DNA from 2 places in the Cellulosimicrobium sp. TH-20 genome. Region 1 is predicted to be linked to the other one. Evidence: riboswitches for the same ligand, from Rfam matches in the RefSeq annotation. Region 1 holds a riboswitch; the other holds the start of a gene.
What was found. A riboswitch is a leader RNA that binds a small molecule or an ion and turns the genes downstream of it on or off. The one in region 1 is predicted to bind FMN.
Positions count from the first base shown of each region.

Region 1 (7,266 bases):
GCGTCGCTCGGCGACGTCGCGCAGGCCGCCCAGGTGGGCCGCACGACCCTGCACCGCTACTTCCCCGAGCGTGCCGACCTCGTCGAGGCGATCGGTGCCGAGACCGTCGAGCGCACGCGCGCGGCGATCGCCGCCGCGCGGCTCGACGACGGACCCCCGGCCTCCGCGCTGCGCCGCCTCGCCTTCGAGTACTTCGACCTCGGCCCCTGGTACATGGTGCTGTTCACCGAGCTCGCCGACGCCGAGTCCGCGTTCTGGGCCGAGTCCGAGCAGGCCGAGGAGCCGGTGCGGGAGATGCTGCGCCGCGGGCAGGAGGCCGGCGTCGTCGACGACCAGCTCAGCGTGGCGTGGATCGTCCGCACCCTGTGGTGGATGCTCTTCAACGCGTGGTCCATGGCCGACGACGGCGAGATCTCGCGCGCCGACGCGCTCCGCATGGCCGTCCGCAGCATCGAGGGCGTCGCCCTCACGCGCGAGGCCCGCGCATGAGCGTCAGCCCGGGGCCGGCACCCCGCCCCGGCCTCGGCGAGCGGCTGCGCCGCTGGTGGCAGCGGGCCGACGACGTCCGGAGCGGCGTGCGCTGGGCGAGCGTCGCGACCGTGCTCGGCGGGATCGTCGTCGCGGTCGTGTGCCTCGTGCTCGTGCTGCGCGGCCGCGTCTGGGCGTGGGTCCCGCTGGTGGTCGCCGCGGCCGTCGCGCTGCGCGAGGTCCGCTACCTGCAGCGCGCCGCCCGGGGCGGCCGGCCCCGGTACCAGGAGAACGCCCCGCGCTGACCGCCGGGCGGTCGCTCGTCCGGGCCGCCGTGCGGTCGGCCGTGGGGTCGCCCGTGCGGCCGGCGGTGCGAGAGCGTGCACCTCGCGGGCCACGAGGACCACGCACTCGTCATCCGGAGGTCGCACCCCGGCGGGCCGCAGGATCCACCGGACGGGCGACGCGCCCGGGGTGCGCCGCGGGACAGACTGTCGGTACGGCGCCGGTCAGCGGCGCCGGCCAACCTCCGGAGGCGCACCGTGACCCCCACCCCCGCCCGGGACACCGCGTTCCCCGCCCACGACGGCGCACCCGAGCAGCCGTCCGCCCGCGCGGCCGCGCGCGGCCTGCGCTTCACCGCGCGCCGCGCGTCCCGGGCCCGACGGCGGGGCGCGGCCCCCGCGCGTCGGCCTGCCGTCCCCCCGGTCGAGCGGGCGAACGGCTGGGTCGTCGCGCTGGCCGTGGCCGCAGGAGCCGTGCTCTTCTCGACCCTCGCGATGAAGGCGTTCCTCGGCGGCTGACCCTCGGTCCGGCGCCCGCGGCCCGCGCACCAGGGATCTCGCCGACGCCCGCGGTCTCACCCGCCCCAGCCGTCGACGCGGGGCCACCACGGGTCTACCGTCGAAGCACGGGCGCCGCTGCCGACGGCACGCGCCCGGCCACCGTAGGGCCGGAGGCCGCCCCGGGGCTCAGGCCCCGCCGGCGGCCGCCTCGTCCCACACCACGACGTCGCCCGCCCGGACCGTGCCGGACGACAGCAGCCGGCACACGACGCCGCCCCGCGCGTGCATCGCGCGCATCGCGCCGGGCGCGATCCAGTCGTCGAGCAGCCGGCACGGCGCGGCGATCCGGAGCACCTGGAGCTCGACGTCCCCGATCCGCAGGAACGACCCCGGCTTCGTGGGCAGGTCGCCGTGGGTGAGCGTGACGTTGCGCCGGGTGAGACCGGGGTCGATCTCCTGCCCGAGGTCCGCGGAGGCCGCCGCGAGGTCGGTGAGCGTCTGGATCGTCACGTGCCGGTGCTTCGACCCGTGGTACCGGTCGCCGACGAGGCCCTTGCCCTCCTCCGCCTCGACCGACGCGACGACCCGCGTCGGCAGCCGACGGGCCTTCGCGACGTGGATCGCGTGCACGCGAGGCTGGTCCGGCATGGCCCCAGCCTCGCACCCGGCGCCGCCCCAGGGCCACCGCCCCGGGCCGGGCGAGCGCCGGGTACCGGTGTACCGTCCGGTGCATGACCGACGTCCGCAGCCGCACCCATGCCCAGGCCGTCGACGCAGCGATCGAGCTCTTCACCCGCAAGGGGTACGAGCAGACGACCGTCGAGGAGATCGCCGACGCCGCCCAGGTCAGCCGCGCCACCTTCTTCCGCCGCTACGGGTCCAAGGAGGACGTGGTCTTCGCGGACCACGAGCTCCTGCTCGACGAGGTCGTCGTCATGCTCGCCGCGACGCGGCCCGTGCCCGACGCCGAGGGGCACCTCACGCCCGACCCGACGGTCGACCCGTACCTCGAGGTGTGCCGCGCGGCGCGGCTGGTGTTCGACCACCACGTCGGTCAGCGCAAGACGTCCCTGGCCCGCTGGCAGCTCCTCCAGCAGGTGCCGGCGCTGCGCGACCGCGAGCTCGTCACGACCCACCGCTACGAGCGCGCGTTCACCGCGTACCTGCGCGACGCGCTCCCGCCGGACGAGCGCCGCTCGACGGCGTCCATCGCGTTCGCGGCGTCCGTCGTCGCCGTGCACAACGCGCTCCTGCGCCGGTGGTTGCGCTCCCCCGAGCAGGACCTGCGCCCCCAGCTCGAGGAGGCGTTCGCGGACCTGCGCCGTGCCGCCGTCGGCCGGTACGCCGCGCCAGACGCCGCCGCCCAGGAGCGCAGCGGGGACGGCGTGCCCGCGGCGCGCCGCGTCGTCGTGACCGTGGTGGACGCGGACGCGGACGCGCAGGGCGTCGCGGACGACGTCGCGCGCGCCGTCCGCGACGCCCTGGCCTGACCCCTCCCGCCCCGCCCCGCCGAGCAGGTGGTCCTGGTTCGTCTGCGCCCGCGGACGGACCAGGACCACCTGCTCGGCGGCGCAGGGTCGCATCGTGTTTCAGTCCGTGGGACGGTGCGGTGCGAGTCCCGTGCCCGGGGAATGCGCGAGTAGCATCGGCGGTTGCAGAACGCAGTACGCACGAACGTGCTCCGGGGTCGGTGCAATTCCGAGCCGGCGGTGACAGTCCGCGACCCGCGCCCACGCGCGGTTGACCTGGTGGAACTCCAGGACCGACGGTGACAGTCCGGATGGGAGGAAGCACGTGCGGCGCGGCCGTCCTCGGCCGGGCTCTCGCGAGCCCGCGCGACGGGGCGCGGTCTCGCCGTGGTGAGCGACGCCGTCGGGCCCTCGTGGCCCGGCCCGGCCGCCCGCCCTCACCCCGGAGCGCCCGTGCCCGGGAGGACGAGGACATCCGATGGACCTGATCCACGCGCTGTTCGACGCGCAGCTGACGATCGGCGACCAGCATCTGCTGTGGCGCGAGATCGTGGGCAACGGGTTCGGCCTGGCGTCGGCGCTGGGCGGCATGCGGCGCAAGGTGTGGGCGTGGCCCGTGGGCATCGTCGGCAACCTGCTGCTGCTCACGGTGTTCCTCGGCGCGGTGTTCGCGACGCCCAACCCCGTCAACCTGCTCGGCCAGGCGGGCCGCCAGGTGATGTTCGTCGTCGTGTCGGTCTACGGGTGGGTGCAGTGGCGCAAGACCCAGGCGCGGCTCGGTGACGCCGACGCGGACAGCCACGGCGTCGCCGTCGTGCCGCGCTGGGCGTCGTGGCGCCAGCGCGTGTTCCTCGTCGTCGCGCTCGTCGGCGGCACAGCCCTCCTGACCCCGGTCTTCCGCGCGCTCGAGTCGTACGAGCCCGTCTGGGCCGACGCGTGGATCTTCATGGGCTCGCTGCTCGCGACGTACGGCATGGCGAAGGGCTGGGTCGAGTTCTGGCTCATCTGGGTCGCCGTGGACGTCGTGGGCGTGCCCCTGCTGATCTCGGCCGGCTTCTACGCGTCCGCGTTCATGTACGTGTTCTACGGCGCGTTCACGCTCGTCGGGTTCTTCGTGTGGTGGCGCGTCAACCGCCGCGCGGCCGCCGCTGCCGAGGCGGACGCCGCGGCGGCGGGCGCGCCCGCCTGACCCGCCGGTCACCCGACCCAACCCAACACCGATACCCCGTCTCGATTGACTGAGACGGGGTATCGCTGCACTATGGGAGGGACCGCCGCCGACGCCGGGCCCGCACCCCGGGCAACCGCGTCGAGGACGGTCGACCGACCGCAGCCGCCCTCCCAGGGGAGCACCGATGCCCACCACCCCGATCATGCCCGGCGTCACCGAGCCCACCTACGACCTCGCGACCCCGCTCGACCTCGACTACGCCGGCGCGTTCGCCGACGCGACCGAGGAGGACCGCGCCCACCTGCAGCGCGTCCGGCAGTTCGTCCAGGACGAGGTGCTGCCCGTCATCGACGACTACTGGGAGCGCGCCGAGGTCCCGTTCGACCTCGTCAAGCGCATGGGCGAGCTCGACCTGCTGCGTGACGGCGTCGACGTCGACGGTCGTCCGCACGTGAGCCAGCTCGCCGCCGGCCTCGCCGCCATGGAGATGTCGCGGGGCGACGGCTCCGTCGCGACGATCTGCGGCGTCCAGGGCGGTCTCGCGCTGCGCAGCATCCAGATGCTCGGCTCCGACGAGCAGCGGGCGAAGTACGCCGAGCCCATGGCGCGCGGGGAGATCCTCGGCGCGTTCGCGCTCACCGAGCCCACCCACGGCTCGGACTCCGTCTCGCTCGAGACGACGGCGCGCAAGGAGACGCGCGACGGCGTCGAGGGCTACGTGCTGAACGGCGAGAAGAAGTGGATCGGCAACGGGTCGTCGGGCCACGTCACGGTCGTGTGGGCGCGCCTCGTCGGCGACGACGGCGACGGCCAGGTCCACGGGTTCGTCGTGCCGCAGGACACCCCGGGCTACACGGGCACGACCATCACCGGCAAGGTGTCGCTCCGCGCGATCTGGCAGGCGCACGTCGTGCTCGACGACGTGTTCGTCCCCGCCGAGAACGCCCTGCCGGGCGCGCGGTCGTTCAAGGACACCTCGCGCGTGCTCTTCGCGACGCGCCTCGGGGTGGCGTGGGCCGCCGTCGGGCACGCGGTCGCGTGCTACGAGGCCGCGGTCGCGTACGCGAAGCAGCGCGTCCAGTTCGGGCGCCCGCTCGCCGCGAACCAGATGGTGCAGGAGCGCCTCACGCGGATGCTCTCGACGATCACGCAGCTCCAGCTCCTCGTCGCGCAGATGACGCGGCTCGACGAGGCGGGGACGCTCACCGGCCCGCAGGCGTCGCTCGCGAAGTACACGTGCACCCGCGGGGCGCGCGAGGTCGCGGCGAGCGCGCGCGACCTGCTCGGCGGCAACGGGATCCTGCTCCAGAACCGCGTCGCGCGGCACTTCGCCGACATCGAGGCCCTGCACACGTACGAGGGCACCGAATCGGTCCAGGCGCTCATCGTCGGGCGCGACATCACGGGCGTCTCCGCGTTCGTCTGACGGTCCCGAGGGCGCATGCCCTCCCCCGCTCCCCGGCGCCGCTCGCCCCTCCTCGCGGCGCCGGGGCTCCTGTTCGCCCCGTCTCCTCGCCCTCCCGGATCGGAGTCCCATGAGCACCGACGCCAGCCCCATGCCCGACGCCGCCGCCGTCACCCCCGAGGACGAGGTCACCCCGGTCCTCCTGCACGGCGCGCGCACCCCGTTCGCGCGCTTCCGCGGCGCGCTCGCCTCGCTCTCGGCGGCCGAGCTCGGCGCGCACGCGATCCGCGGCGCGCTCGCGGCCGCGGGCGTCGCGCCGGAGCAGGTCGACACGGTGATCGTCGGGCAGGTCGTGCAGGCGGGCGCCAAGCAGGGCCCCGCGCGCCAGGCCGCGATCCTCGCGGGCCTCGGCTGGGACGTGCCCACCGTGACGATCAACAAGCTGTGCCTCTCGGGCCTCACCGCGATCATCGACGCGGCCCGGCTGGTCCGCACGGGCGAGGCGAGCGTCGTCGTCGCGGGTGGCCAGGAGTCCATGACGAACGCGCCGCACCTCGTCGTCGGGTCGCGCTCCGGGTTCGCGTTCGGGGACGTGACGATGGCCGACTCGCTCACGCACGACGGGCTGAACGACCCGTTCAGCGGCGAGGTCATGGGCGAGCTCACCGACCGCGGCTGCGCGACGCGCGGCATCGGCCGCCCCGAGCAGGACGCGTTCGCGCTGCGCTCGCACCAGCGGGCCGCCGCGGCGCGCGACGCCGGGCGGCTCGCCGAGGAGATCGCCCCCGTCGAGGTGCCGCAGCGGCGGGGCGAGCCGGTCGTCGTCGAGCACGACGAGGGCGTGCGCGCCGACACGACGCTCGAGGCCCTGGAGCGCCTGCGCCCGGCCTTCGTGCGGGACGGGACCATCACCGCCGGGTCGAGCTCGCCCCTGTCCGACGGCGCGGCGGCGGTCGTCGTCGCGAGCCGCGCCTTCGCGAAGCGCAACGGCCTGCCGTGGCTCGCCGAGATCGGCGCGGCGGGCCAGGTCGCGGGGCCCGACAACTCGCTGCACTCCCAGCCGGCGCGAGCCATCGAGGCCGCTGTGAAGCGCGAGGGGATCGCCGCGGCGGACCTCGACCTCGTGGAGATCAACGAGGCGTTCGCCGCCGTCGCGCTGCAGTCGGTCGCGGACCTCGGCATCGACGCGGACGTGGTCAACGCCGACGGCGGCGCCATCGCGCTCGGCCACCCGGTCGGCGCGTCGGGCGCTCGGCTCGCGCTGCACCTCGCGCTCGCGCTCCGTCGCCGCGGGGGCGGCGTCGGCGCGGCGGCGCTGTGCGGCGGCGGCGGTCAGGGGGACGCGCTCGTCCTGCGCGTCTGACCCTCCGGGCGGGCCCCCGTCGGGGCTCCGCCGCGCGAGCCGACCAACCCTGGTGCACGATGCTGCACCAGGGTTGGCGCGTTTCGGCCGCCGCGGTGTGACGCAGATCGCGCCACGACGGCCGGGTTTCGCGTCATGGATCGCGTCTGACGTGGTCCCTCTCCCTGGAACCGCCCCCCCCACGAGAGGACCGTCATGACCACCGTGACCGACGCAGCCCGCCGTACCGCGAGCCGTGCGCGCCGCTCGCACCTGTCCGCCGTCGCCGTCGCGCTCGTCGGGCTCGCCGCAGGCTTCGCCGCGGCGCCCTACCTGCTCGGCTGACGCCTCCCGCTCGACGAGCCCGGGACCGCGGTCCCGGGCTCTCGTCATGCCCTGGTCGCCTCGTTCGCCGCGGGCTCGCGCGCGAGCAGCTCCTCCAGCCGGTCGAGCAGCGGGACCTGGCCCGCGACCACGAGCCCGCGGGCGCGCGCGAGCGCGAACCAGCCGGCCCGGTCGAGCTCCGGGAACTCCTGCATGCGTCCCGAGCGCGGCGGCCACTCCAGCGCGAACGTGTTGCTCGCGATCGTCGTGACGTCGAGGTCCGCCTCCCGCGCCCACGCCGC
Region 1 is NZ_CP020857.1:1,453,127-1,460,392, reverse strand. Features, by position in the region: gene B8281_RS06500 (TetR/AcrR family transcriptional regulator) at 1-489, shown strand, start outside; gene B8281_RS06495 (hypothetical protein) at 486-773, shown strand; gene B8281_RS20025 (hypothetical protein) at 1,011-1,271, shown strand; gene B8281_RS06485 (MOSC domain-containing protein) at 1,440-1,901, opposite strand; gene B8281_RS06480 (TetR/AcrR family transcriptional regulator) at 1,985-2,743, shown strand; FMN riboswitch at 2,926-3,051, shown strand; gene pnuC (nicotinamide riboside transporter PnuC) at 3,201-3,911, shown strand; gene B8281_RS06470 (acyl-CoA dehydrogenase family protein) at 4,078-5,319, shown strand; gene B8281_RS06465 (acetyl-CoA C-acyltransferase) at 5,450-6,661, shown strand; gene B8281_RS19955 (hypothetical protein) at 6,857-6,985, shown strand; gene B8281_RS06460 (NUDIX domain-containing protein) at 7,030-7,266, opposite strand, start outside.

Region 2 (7,266 bases), 1.5 Mb from region 1:
GACACGATCTGGGGCCAGGCGAGGCGGCGCGTGTAGATGACGTTGCGCACCCGCAGGCCCTCGCGCGTCGGGACGGCGTGCACGCCGCCCAGGCGCCACAGCAGCCACGCCGCGAACAGCGCGAACGCCGCGATGGACAGCCGGTTCACCCACGACGTGCCGAGCGGCCCCGTCGCGGACAGCCCCACCACGACGCACCCGCCGACGACGACCACGCCCGTCGCCCAGGCCGACACCAGGCCGAACCGGGGCCGGAACGTGCGGTACGGGTCGTCGTCGCGGTCGCCCGGCAGGCCGGGGTCGGGGAACGGGTCGGTGCTCATGCCGCCACCGTCTCACACCCGCCGACCACCCACCGGGGGCCGAGGTTCAGAGGCGCGAGGCGTGGATCCGGGTCACGAGGATCGCGCGCGCACCCACGTCGTACAGGGCGTCCATGACCTGGTTCGTGCGGTCGCGGCGCACCATCGCCCGCACCGCCGCCCAGTCCCGGTCGTGCAGCGGCGACACCGTGGGCGACTCCAGGCCCGGCGTGATCGCGACCGCACGGTCCACGAGCGACACCGGCACGTCGTAGTCCATGAGGACGTACTCGTGCGCCGTCAGCACCCCCTGCAGACGACGGGACAGCACCTCCACCCCCGCCGGGACGTCCGCCTCCGCAACCTTGCGCGGCCGGATCAGCACCGCCTCCGACACCAGGATCGGGTCGCCGAACACCTCCAGGCCGGCGCCCCGCAGCGTCGTGCCCGTCGAGACCACGTCCGCGACGACGTCCGCCACCCCGAGCTGCACCGCCGACTCGACCGCACCGTCCAGGTGCACCACCGTCGCGTCCACCCCGTGCGCCCGCAGGTGCCCCTCCACGAGGACCTCGTACGACGTCGCGACCCGCAGCCCCTGCACCTGCTCCAACGACGTGATCGTCCCCGCCGGCGCCGCGTAGCGGAACGTCGACCCCCCGAACCCGAGCTGCATGTGCTCCACCGCGTCCGCGCCCGAGTCCAGCAGCAGGTCCCGACCCGTGACCCCGACGTCGACCGTGCCCGACCCCACGTACACCGCGATGTCGCGCGGGCGCAGGAAGAAGAACTCGGCGTCGTTGTCCGGGTCCGCCAGCACCAGCTCGCGCGGGTCACGGCGCTGGCGGTACCCCGCCTCGCGCAGCATCTCGACGGCGGGCTCGGACAGGGACCCCTTGTTGGGGACGGCGATACGCAGCATGACAGGACCTTCGTTCAGGGGATCGGGCAGGAAGAGGGGAACAGCAGGGACGAGCGAGGGGCGAGCGGCGCTCGCGGCCGGGAGCGGGGGACGCTCACCGGCGCGGCCGCTCACAGATGCTCGTACACGTCCTGCAGGCTCAGACCCTTCGCCAGCATGAGGACCTGCAGGTGGTAGAGGAGCTGGGAGATCTCCTCCGCCGTCTTCACGTCGCCCTCGTACTCGGCGGCCATCCACACCTCGGCGGCCTCCTCGACCACCTTCTTCCCGATCGCGTGCACGCCGGCGTCCAGCTCCGCGACCGTGCCGGAACCGGCAGGTCGCGTCGTGGCCTTCTCGGACAGCTCCGCGAACAGGGACTCGAACGTCTTCACGGGCTCCAGGGTATCCGCCGCCCGGACCCGGCCGGGGCGTGTCCGCCCAGCGGGCACGCCCCGACCCGGTCCGTCACAGGTCGCGCAGCGCCACGACCGTCGCGACCGCCGCCTCCGCGGCCTCCGCACCCTTGTCCTCGCGCGACCCCTCCAGGCCCGCCCGGTCCAGGGCCTGCTGCTCGTCGTCGCACGTCAGCACACCGAACCCCACCGGCACCCCCGTGCGCACGCTCACGTCCGTCAGACCCGACGTCGCCGCCTGGCACACGTACTCGAAGTGCGGCGTCCCCCCACGGATCACCACGCCCAGCGCCACCACCGCGTCCGCGCCGTGCTCCACCGCGCGTGCCGCCGCCACCGGCAGCTCGAACGACCCCGGCACCCGCACCACGCTCACGTGCGACACGTTCGCCGCCGCCAACGCCCGCCGCGCGCCCGCCAGCAACCCGTCCATCACCTCCGTGTGCCAGCTCGCCGCGACCACCGTCACCCGCAGCCCCGACCCGTCCACGCTCACCGTCGGCGCACCTGCCCCGCTCATCCCTCGTCCTCCTTCGTCTCCGTACCCGGCTCGTCGCCCGGCTCCACCAGGACAGCCCCGTCCGGGACCGCCACCGTGTCCAGCAGATGACCCATCGCCACCTTCTTCGTCACCAGGTACGCCCGGTTGTGCTCACCGTGACCCACCTCGATCCGCTCCGCCCCCACCACGTCGATGCCCGACGCCACCAGACCCGTCACCTTCGCCGGGTTGTTCGTCAGCAACCGCACCCGCGACAACCCCAGGTCCGCCAGGATCGCCGCCGCCGCCCCGTACTCCCGACGATCCACCGGCCACCCCAGCTCCAGGTTCGCCTGCACCGTGTCCAGACCAGCGTCCTGCAGCTCGTACGCCCCGATCTTCGCCAGCAACCCGATCCCCCGACCCTCGTGCCCCCGCAGGTACACCACCGCACCCCCCTCCGCCGCGACCCGCCCCAACGCCGCCCCCAGCTGCGGACCGCAGTCGCACCGCAACGACCCGAACGCGTCCCCCGTCAAGCACTCCGAGTGCACCCGCACCACCGGCACCACCTCCGTCCCGACGGCGCTCGCGGCCTCCGCACCAGCCTCACCCCGACCCGAGGCACCAGCAGGGGGGACCGCAGGGACCAGCGCCACGTGCTCCGCCCCCGTACGCAGGTCCCGGTACCCCACCACCCGGAACCGGCCGTGCACCGTCGGGAGCTCCGCCGACGACGTGCGGTGCACCCGCCGCGCCACCGCCTCCCGATCCGGCACCTCCGTGGCCACCGCAGGCGCCGAGTCGTGCACCCGCCGCCACGCCACCAGGTCCGCGATCGTGATCAGCACCAACCCGTCACGCTCCGCCAACGCCGCCGCGTCCCCCAGACGCATCATCGTCCCGTCGTCGTGCACCAGCTCCGCGATACCCCCGACCTCACCCCTCCCCGCCAGACGCACCAGGTCCACCGCGGCCTCCGTGTGCCCCGCACGATGCAGCACACCCCCCGGCACCGCCCGCAACGGCAGCACATGACCCGGCCGGATCAGATCACTCGCACCCGACGCCGGGTCCGCCAGCACCCGCAACGTCCGCGCCCGGTCCTCCGCCGAGATCCCCGTCGACACCCCCGTCGCCGCGTCCACCGTCACCGTGTACGCCGTCCGCCGCGGATCCTGGCTGTGCGGCACCATCAACGGCAGCTCCAACGCGTCCGCCCGCGCCGCCGGCATCGGCGCGCACAGGTACCCCGACGAGTGCCGGATCGTCCACGCCACCCACTCCGCCGACACCCCCTGCGCCGCGAACACCACGTCCGCCTCGTTCTCCCGGTCCGGCGAGTCCGCCACCAGCACCGGACGCCCCACCCGGATCGCCGCCAACGCCTCCTCGACCGACCCCAGCCGCACGGCCCCCGACCCCTCCGGCACCGCGGCGCTCGCGGACCCCGCGCCCGTCACGACGCGCTCCCGGGGACCACGCCGGACACCAGCAGGCGCTCGACGTACTTCGCGAGCACGTCCACCTCGAGGTTCACCCGGTCGCCCGGCACCAGTCGCCCGAGGATCGTCGCCTCGAGCGTCGTCGGGATCAGCGAGACGCCGAACGTCTCGTCGTCCACGTGCGTCACCGTCAACGACACCCCGCTCACCGCGATCGAGCCCTTCTCCGCCACGTAGCGCGTCAGACCCGCAGGGGCGGAGAGCACCAGGTCGTCCCACCGCTCCCCCGGCGCGCGGCTCACGAGCGTCCCGACGCCGTCCACGTGGCCCTGCACCACATGACCGCCCAGCCGCGCGTCCGCCCGGACGGCCCGCTCCAGGTTCACCGGCGACCCCGCCACGAGGTCACCCAGCGCAGTCCGCCGCAACGACTCCGGCATCACGTCCGCCGTGAACGACCCGTCGCCCCCGAGGCTCGTGACCGTCAGGCACACCCCGTTCACCGCGATCGAGTCACCGAGCGCCGCGTCCGACGCCGCGAGCGGCCCCTCGACCGTGAGCACCGCGTCCTCCCCCGCGCCGCCAGGGAACGCGATCCCCCGGACCCTGCCGATCTCCTCCACGATCCCCGTGAACATCAACCCACCCGTCCTTCCGTGCTCTTCCTGGACACCACCAGCGCGTCGTCCCCGACACGCCTCACCTCCACCGTGCGGAACCGGTGCGCGTCGGCGATCGTCGCCACACCCAACCCGTCCACCGCTCGCCGCCCGCCCCCCAGCAGCACCGGGGCCACGTACGCGTGCAGCTCGTCCACCGCGCCCGCGGCCAGGAACGCCGTCGCCAGCGTCGGACCGCCCTCCACCAGCACGTGCCGCACCTCGCGCTCCGCGAGCCGCTCCAGCACCTCACCGACGTCCCGCGTCAGCACGTGCACCAGCTCGCCACCCTCCCCGTGGACCCGCGCCGTCGGCGGGATCCCCCGCAGGCCCACGACCACCCGCAACGGCTGGTGCTCCGCCAGACGCGCGGCGCTCGCGGCCTCGTGGGACGAGCCGTGGGTGGGCACCCGCGCGGTGAGCTCGGGGTCGTCGGCCAGGAGCGTGCCCGTGCCGACGACGATCGCGTCCACCTCCGCCCGCACGCGGTGCGCGTGCTCGCGCGCCGCGGGCCCGGTGATCCACCGGCTCGTCCCGTCCGCGGCGGCCACGTAGCCGTCGAGCGTCGTAGCCGTCTTGAGCGTCACGTACGGCGTGCCGCGCCGGACGGCCGTGAGCCACACCCGCAGGAGCTCCTCGCCCTCGGCGGCGCGCAGGCCGCGCACGACGCGGACCCCCGCGGCCCGCAGCCGGTGCGCGCCGCCCGTGGCGACGGGGTTCGGGTCGTCGACGCCGAGCACGACCTCCGCCACGCCCGCGGCGACGAGGGCGTCGGCGCACGGGCCGGTGCGACCGGTGTGGGCGCACGGCTCGAGCGTCACGACCGCCGTCGCGCCGGCCACGTCGACGCCGCGCGCCCGGGCGTCCGCGAGGGCCGCCGCCTCGGCGTGCGGCGTCCCCGCGCCACGGTGCCACCCCTCGGCGAGCACGGGCCGCGGGTGCGGGTCGATCGAACCGGGCGCGGCGCCGTCGGGCAGGGTCGCGCCGGGCGGAGGGCCCAGCAGGACGCACCCGACGCGGGGGTTCGGCCCGTGCGCCGGCCCTCGGGCCGCCAGCTCGAGCGCGCGCGTCATCGCGTCGTCGACCGTCAGGGTGCGGGGATGCTCGCCCATCGTCCTCCTCCCGGGCACGGGCGCTCCGGGGTGAGGGCGGGCGGCGGGTCGAGCCACGAGGGCTCGACGGCGTCGCTCACCACGGCGAGGCCGTCACCGTCCCGGACGGGTGCACCGGCGGGTCGCCGGAGCACCACGCGCCGAGGCGTGGCCACGCCGCACGTGCTTCCTCCCATCCGGACTTTCACCGTCGGTCCTGGAGTTCCACCAGGTCAACCGCGCGTGGGCGCGGGTCGCGGACTGTCACCGCCGGCTCGGAATTGCACCGACCCCGGAGCACGTTCGTGCGTACTGCGTACTGCAACCGCCGATGTTACTCCGGGTGCGCCCCGCGCGGGTGCGACCGGCGGTCCGACGCGACCTCGCCCGCTCCCGTCGAGGTCGCCGCTCGCGAGCACCGCCTCCCCCTGAGCCGTCGAGCTTCGCCGTCCGACGGCTGGCTCCACTCTTTCTCCTTGCTCGGTGGTGAGGTTCTCGCGGTCTTGTGGATGGAAGATGTGCGCTTGGCACACTATTTTATGTGGAACGAAGAAGGGGCCCGAAGAGGGCCCCTTCCCGTCCTGACGTCAGTGAGAGTGCGCCGACGCCTCCGCCAGATCGCGCAGCGCCTGGATCTCCCCGGGCACGCTCTCCGCCCCGTAGACCGCCGACCCGGCGACGAAGACGTTCGCCCCCGCGTCCGCGGCCCGCTCGATCGTCGAGCGCGACACTCCCCCGTCGACCTGGATCCACACGTCGAGGCCCGACTCGCTCACGGCCTCGCGTGCCCGCCGGATCTTCGGCAGCGTCCCCTCGATGAAGGACTGCCCGCCGAAGCCCGGCTCGACCGTCATGACGAGGATCATGTCCACCTCGGTCAGCAGGTCCAGGAAGGGCTCCACCGGCGTCGCAGGACGCAGCGCGACGCCTGCGCGGGCTCCCAGACGGCGGAGCTCGCGAGCGAGCCGCACAGGGGCAGCAGCGGCCTCGGCGTGGAACGTGACCGACGCCGCCCCCGCCTCCGCGTAGGCCGGCGCCCAGCGGTCTGGGTCCTCGATCATGAGGTGGGCGTCGATCGGGACGGGCGACACCTGCGCCAGGCGCTCGAACACCGGCAGCCCGAGCGTCAGGTTCGGCACGAAGTGGTTGTCCATGACGTCGACGTGCGCGTAGTCCGCCGTGGCGATCGCGTTCAGGTCGCGCTCGAGGTTCGCGAAGTCGGCGGACAGGATGCTCGGTGCGATGAGGGCTGCCATGGGCCCAGCCTAGGGGCGCGTGCCGGAGCCCGGTGCTCGTACCCTCGTCGCGTGAGCGACCTCTCCTCCCCCTCCCCCGGCCCGGCCCCTGCCTCCGTCCGCGGCACGCCGCACCGCCCCGGGGACACGCACGCCTCCGCACCCGCCGTGACGGTGCGCCCGGCCACGGTGCACGACCTGCCGCGGGTCGCGGAGATCGCCGCCCCGTTCGTGCGCGACACGTGCGTGACGTTCGAGGAGGAGGTCTGGGACGTCCCGGCGTGGCACCGCAAGCTCGACGACGTCACCGCGCGCGGCCTGCCGTTCCTCGTCGCCGAGGTCGACGCCCCGGGCGGGCCGGGCTCCCCGACCGGCGCCGTCGTCGCGGGCTACGCGTACGCGTCGGCCTGGCGCCCCAAGCCCGCCTACCGGCACACCGCCGAGGACACGATCTACCTCGACCCGGAGCACGCCGGGCGCGGGGTGGGCACCGCGCTGCTCGCCGCGCTCCTGGAGGCGCTCGCCGCCGCGGGGGTCCGCCAGGTCGTCTCCGTCGTCGCCGACGTCCCCGAGGCCGCCGGGTCGCTCCCGCTGCACCGCCGCTTCGGCTTCGTCGAGGCCGGCCGCCTCACCGCCGTCGGGTTCAAGCACGGCCGCTGGGTCGACACGATCCTGCTCCAGCGCACCCTCTGACCACCCTGGGGCGCCCCGACCCACTCGGTCGAGCAGGCGGTCC
Region 2 is NZ_CP020857.1:2,999,382-3,006,647, forward strand. Features, by position in the region: gene B8281_RS13265 (PH domain-containing protein) at 1-323, opposite strand, end outside; gene hisG (ATP phosphoribosyltransferase) at 370-1,224, opposite strand; gene B8281_RS13275 (phosphoribosyl-ATP diphosphatase) at 1,335-1,598, opposite strand; gene ribH (6,7-dimethyl-8-ribityllumazine synthase) at 1,672-2,139, opposite strand; gene ribB (3,4-dihydroxy-2-butanone-4-phosphate synthase) at 2,136-3,512, opposite strand; gene B8281_RS13290 (riboflavin synthase) at 3,560-4,183, opposite strand; gene ribD (bifunctional diaminohydroxyphosphoribosylaminopyrimidine deaminase/5-amino-6-(5-phosphoribosylamino)uracil reductase RibD) at 4,183-5,316, opposite strand; FMN riboswitch at 5,475-5,600, opposite strand; gene rpe (ribulose-phosphate 3-epimerase) at 5,883-6,551, opposite strand; gene B8281_RS13305 (GNAT family N-acetyltransferase) at 6,603-7,223, shown strand.
Region 2: another riboswitch for FMN. It lies ahead of ribD (bifunctional diaminohydroxyphosphoribosylaminopyrimidine deaminase/5-amino-6-(5-phosphoribosylamino)uracil reductase RibD); the one in region 1 lies ahead of pnuC (nicotinamide riboside transporter PnuC).